Linked DNA regions of Pelodictyon luteolum DSM 273. The protein of the gene in region 2 interacts with the protein of the main gene of each other region in a pairwise test. Links are inferred from orthologs where the notes say so. Each region holds a gene or a part of one and is shown on either strand. Other genes may lie near its edges.

Region 1 (2,979 bases), 1.7 Mb from region 2 along the record:
TTCTACCACGAGGTGGAGGCCATGCACTATCCGCTGTTTGACTGCCCGTTCCACTCGCTGGCGCTGGCTTCGAAGATCGCGGAAGTTGCCTGGTATGAGGAACTCGACGTGGTGCACGCCCACTATGCCATTCCCCATGCCATGAGCGCCATGCTTGCTCGCCAGATGCTTGAGGACCGATGCCCGGACGCGTCCTGTTTCCGGCTCGCCACCACGCTTCACGGGACCGACATCACGGTTGTCGGTGCCGACAGCAGCATGCAGGCCGCCGTCCGGCTCGTGATCAACAAGTCCGACGGGGTGACGGCGGTTTCGGAGTACCTGAAAGATGAAACGGTGAGGATGTTCCTCCCCAAGAAGGATATCGCAGTAATCCCGAATTTCGTCGACACGTCTCTTTTCACCCGGAGCGTGAATCCGGATCTCCGTAAGGAGCTCGGGCTGGGCTCCGGCAAGACCGTGATCCATATTTCCAATTTCAGGCCGGTGAAGTGCATCGGGGACATCGTCAAGGTCTTTCACGGCCTCGTCGACAGTATTGATGCGACGCTGCTGCTTGTCGGCGACGGGCCGGAGAGGAGCGAGGCGGAAACGCAGGTGCGGAGGCTCGGCATCACTTCAAGGGTGCGTTTCCTCGGCAAGATCAATGAGATCGTGCCGCTTCTTTCGGTTTCCGACCTCATGCTGATGCCGAGCAATGCGGAATCGTTCGGCCTTGCCGCCCTTGAGGCCATGGCCTGCGGGGTGCCGGTCATCGGTACCGATGTCGGCGGGTTCCCGGAGTTCATCGAAGACGGTCGCCACGGGTTCCTCTGCAGGCCGGGCGACGTGGCATCAATGACCGGGCGCGCCAGGCAGCTCCTTTCGGACGGCGGCATGTGGCATGCGTTTTCGGATGCATGCGTCCTTCAGGCCAGGCGTTACGAGACGGCGCTTCTGGTGGACCGGTACGAGGCGTTTTACAGGGAGCTCATGCAGGAGGGGAAAAGAAAAAGCCCCTGAGGAGCAGGGGCTTTTAGAGTAGTAGGTTCCGGGCTCAATAGCGCTTGGTCGAAATGAGGACGCTGCGGTACTTGTCGAGGTTTTCGAGGACCTCGCCGGTGCCTCTGGCAACAGCGGTCAGCGGGTCTTCGCTGATGTGGACCGCGAGCTTGGTCTCCTCATTGATCTTCTTGTCGAGACCCTTGATGAGTGCTCCGCCTCCGGCAAGGAACAGGCCGCGGTCAAGGATGTCGGCTGACAGCTCCGGTTTGGTGACTTCAAGGCTCTTTTTGATAGATGTGATGATCTGGCTGATCGGGGTGGCAATGGCCTCCCTGATGGTGGGAGAGTTGACCTCGCGCTCTTCGGGAAGTGCCGTGACGAGGTTGCGGCCTCTGACGGTCATGGTCATTTCCTTGTCGAGTTTGTAGGCGGAGGCGATCTTGATTTTCACATCCTCAGCCGTACGCTCGCCGATGGCGAGGTTGTAAGCCTTGCGGAAGTGGCGGATGATGGTGCTGGTGATGTCGGTGCCGGCAACGCGCAGCGATTCACCCGAGGCGATGCCTCCGAGCGAAATGACCGCGATTTCCGTGGTGCCGCCCCCGATGTCGACGATCATGTTGCCCATCGGCTCCTTCACGTCAAGTCCGATGCCGATGGCAGCCGCCATCGGTTCAGCGATGAGGTAGACCTCTTTTGCACCCACATGTTCTGCCGAGTCACGCACGGCGCGTTTTTCCACCTCAGTGATGCCTGAGGGGATGCCGATCACCATGCGGCGGATACCGAAGGAAAACTTGCTCTTGGTTTTGTTGATCAGTCCCTTGATGAGTTCTTCTGTGGCCTCGTAGTCTGCGATGACGCCGCTTGCGAGCGGACGGATGGTGACGATGCCCGGATGGGTCTTTTCGTGCATGAGAAGGGCGTCGTGGCCGATGGCTACGACTTTGCCGGTATTGCGGTCACGGGCAACGATGGAGGGCTCATTGAGGACGACACCCTGATCGCGGATGAAAATAAGGGTGTTGGCTGTTCCGAGGTCGATGGCAATGTCGCGGAACAGACTGTTGAATAAGCTCATGGCGGGCATGGATCTGGATGTTGTGCATGGGTGTCTTGGAAAAGAGCTCGTTTCCGCTGTGTTCCAAGGTGTTTGACCTCTAAAGTACTTAATAGAAATTTTTTTTCAAATGAATTCAGCGGTGCCGTCCTTACTATTTTATTTATGCTCCATCGGCTTTCCGCCTGCACTGAAAACCGCCATAGGCGCGTGGAACTGATTTTCAAGGGTGGCCGCTATTATGTACATTGTCACCAGTGCATTACAGGACTTCAACCTCAACGATTGTGGCAGTGCTCAAGCTTTACCGATTTCTCGATGACCGCGATGCCCTCTTCCGCCAGATAGGGCGCAGTGTTGACTTCGATCCCGAGGTCCAGCGGGCCGTTACCGACATACTCGAGGCCGTCCGCCTCCGCGGCGACATGGCCGTGCTGGAATACACCGAGCGCTTCCAGGGCGCAGTCCTCACCTCCATGCAGGTGCCGGAAGAGGATATCCTTCGCGCAAGAGAGGAGGCCGATCCCGCATTCATCAGGGTGCTTGAGGAGGCATGGGAGAATATCCTCCGTTTCCACCGCCATGAGGTGGAAAACAGCTTTTTCTATGAGGGTGAAGGCGGTGTCGTGCTCGGCCAGCGTGTTACCCCCATGGACAGGGCTATGCTTTACGTGCCCGGCGGCAAGGCATCCTATCCCTCTTCCGTCCTGATGAATGCGGCCCCCGCGCGCGTCGCCGGAGTTGGCGAGATCTTCATGACCACGCCCTGCGATGCTTCGGGGGCGGTCAGTCCGCACATTCTCGCCGCGGCTTCTGTCGCCGGCGTGACCTCCGTATACCGTCTTGGCGGCGCACAGGCCGTTGCCGCCTTCGCTTATGGCACCCAGACCATCCCCAAAGTCGACATCATCACCGGTCCCGGCAACAAGTATGTG
Region 2 (2,858 bases):
GGGGCCGAGATCGTTGCCCCTTACGATGTGGAGTCCGCCCTTGCGAGCCATCTCGGCCGTCCGATGGACGGTGTCGACACGGTGGCGGCTGCTGAAAGGGTCAACGCAATTGCGTGGGTGAAGGATGCCGCGGTCAATCGGGAGCTGAACGGGATCCTGCGCGTTACCTTGCGGGAGCGCAGGCCGATGGCGCTGAGCATTGTTGACGGAGTGCCCTCAGCCATCGACAGGGACGGGGTGCTGATGCCGCGAACGATGCTTCGGGGGGCACGGTTCCGGGAACTTCTCACGGTGTCGGGCATCGGACGGACCCGGCCCCTGAGATATGGGTTCCGGCAGATCGAGGGTCACGAATGCAGGGTGGTCCGGAAGTTCGTGGACGCACTTGCCGATGCTCCTTATGCGGGGCTTCTCGTCCGAAGCCTGCATGTTGACGGCGAAGGATTGACGTATTTTACGGTTGCCGGAGATCCCGCCCGCTTTATTATAGGCAATGACGGGGACTTCAAGGAAAAGTTGGAAAAATTCGAGATATTCTGGCGAAAGGTAGTTTCGAAGAAAGGTTTCGGAACTTACGAGACGGTGGATTTGCGGTTCCGCGACCGGATTTTCACCACCGATGCCCCGGCCCGGGAGGCCCCACCGGAAGCGCCCCAGTAGAACATCATGCACGGAAAAGACACAATGCCCAAAAGCGATATTGCCGTTGGTCTCGACATAGGGACAACCAAAGTGTGTGTCGTTGTCGCCGAAAAGGACGCGAGGGGGAAACTCAACCTCCTCGGCCGTGGCCTTGCGGCATCTGAGGGTCTGCAGCGGGCGACCGTCGTCAATATCAACAAGACGGTCGAGGCCATCCGGCTTGCCGTCGCCGACGCCGAGAGGGAGTCTTCCATCCGGATCGGCAGAGTGAACGTAGGGATATCAGGTACCCATGTGCACTGCATTCCGAGCACCTCCGAGATCAGCATCAACCAGACCGGCGTGGTTACCGAGTCGGACGTGCGACGTTTTCTTGAGAAGGCCCGTTCGAACATCCGTTATCTGGACATCGAGAACGAAATAATCCACGTCATTCCGCAGACATTCACCGTCGACGACCAGGAAGGCCTCCCCGATCCCATCGGAATGGCCGGCACCACCATGAAAGGCAGCGCCTGCATCGTGGTCGGCCAGAAAACGAAGATCCGCAACATCCGCCAGTGCGTTGAGAAAGCAGGGCTTGAGGTCGGTGCCATCACTTTCGAGCCCATCGCTTCAGGGCTTGCCGTCCTCAGGGAGAGCGAGCGCAAAAGCGGTGTGGCCGTCATTGATATCGGCGGAGGCACGACCGAGGTCGCCGTCTATCTCGACGGGGCGATACATTATTCGGACGTCATCAAGGTGGCCGGAAACGACGTCACCGGCGACATCGCCTACGGGGTGAAGACCCTTCACGGCATTGCCGAGGAGCTGAAAATAGCCTACGGTTGCGCCTACGGGCCCGAAAGCGGCCAGGACGAGGAACTTGTCGTTGAGGGCATCGAGGGACGCCCGTCGAAATACTTCCCCAGAAGCTCCCTCACCCTCATCATCGAGGCCCGCATGACGGAGATTTTCGAGATGGTCCGCGACTCCCTCAACCAATCGGGCTTCTACGATGCCCTCCACGCAGGCGCGATCATCACTGGTGGAGGTTCACTGCTCCGCGCTACGGAGCCCCTGGCTTCGCGCATCCTCGGGCTTGATGTCCGCACTGGTTGCCCCGAAGGGGTGTCCGGCGGCATCCGCGGTGCTGTCGAGAGCCCCATTTACGCAACCGTCACGGGGCTTGTCGGCCACGCCTTCGAGCATGCGCTGACGGTCGAGCCGGTAACGCCGGGGCCATCTGAGCCGAAACCGGTGGTAGGACAGGGGGCGCAACCCCAGCCGAAGCCGGAGCCCGAGGAGTCTCATGAAGGCTTCTGGCAGAAAATCCTCAACCGCTTCAAGAAATTCTGGGAGCAGCTGTGAGGCGGACTGCGGAACAAGAAATGGGAGGGCGATAAGCCATGGCATTTGAACTCGATCCGGGCCTGTTCGACAGCGACCAGTCGAAAGGCGTTACGATCAGGATCGTCGGCGTTGGCGGCTGCGGAGGAAACGCCGTCAACAACATGATCGACCGCAAGATCAGCGGCGTGGAATACATCGTGATGAACACCGACCGCCAGGCCCTTCTGAACTCCAAGGCTCCGCTTCGGGTGCAGATCGGACGGCGGGCCACCGGCGGGCTTGGTGCCGGCGCGGATCCTGCACAGGGCCGACAGGCGGCAGATGACGACCGCGACATCATCGCTGCCCAGCTCGAGGGCGCCGACATGGTCTTCATCACCGCCGGCATGGGTAAGGGCACCGGAACGGGTGCGGCTCCGGTCATCGCCTCAATCGCCCGGAACATGGGCATCCTCACCATCGGAGTGGTCACACGCCCGTTCGGGTTCGAGGGCGACGTGAAAGCACGCATTGCCGACGGGGGCATTGCCGAGCTGCGTAAGTACATCGACACCCTCATCATCGTCGAAAACGAAAAGATCCTCAGCATCGCAGAGGAGGGGGTCAGCGCCACAGAAGCTTACAATATGGCCAATGACGTCCTCTACCGCGCCGCAAAGGGGATTGCCGATATCATAACGAGCCACGGACACGTCAATGTTGATTTCGCTGACGTGCGCAGCATCATGTCGGGGGCAGGAGATGCAGTCATGGGATCGGCGGCAGCCGCCGGCGAGCGCTGCGCCCTCAAAGCGGCTTCGGACGCGCTCGGCAGTCCGCTGCTCGAGGGAATCTCCATCAATGGATCGAAAGGCGTGCTGGTGAACATCACCGGAGGGGTCAGC

The links. Proteins that work in one complex are often made in the same cells at the same time.
Region 1: the proteins of ftsA (region 2) and PLUT_RS02870 interact in binary tests that used the Escherichia coli proteins (3 or more experiments, as listed by UniProt). The link is inferred for Pelodictyon luteolum DSM 273 from one-to-one orthologs.

What each region holds. Positions count from the first base shown.
Region 1 is NC_007512.1:645,232-648,210, forward strand. The notes cover bases 52-2,979. They hold PLUT_RS02870 (rod shape-determining protein), read right to left. Parts: upstream 2,066-2,979; coding sequence 1,037-2,065; downstream 52-1,036. Other genes in these bases: bshA (N-acetyl-alpha-D-glucosaminyl L-malate synthase BshA), read left to right, coding at 52-1,002; hisD (histidinol dehydrogenase), read left to right, coding at 2,338-2,979. Outside these bases: more of bshA, read left to right, coding at 1-51. UniProt on the Escherichia coli protein: Forms membrane-associated dynamic filaments that are essential for cell shape determination. Acts by regulating cell wall synthesis and cell elongation, and thus cell shape.
Region 2 is NC_007512.1:2,335,697-2,338,554, reverse strand. The notes cover bases 32-2,838. They hold ftsA (cell division protein FtsA), read left to right. Parts: upstream 32-684; coding sequence 685-1,992; downstream 1,993-2,838. Other genes in these bases: ftsZ (cell division protein FtsZ), read left to right, coding at 2,031-2,838; PLUT_RS10885 (cell division protein FtsQ/DivIB), read left to right, coding at 32-660. Also shown: more of PLUT_RS10885, read left to right, coding at 1-31; more of ftsZ, read left to right, coding at 2,839-2,858. UniProt on the Escherichia coli protein: Essential cell division protein that assists in the assembly of the Z ring. May serve as the principal membrane anchor for the Z ring.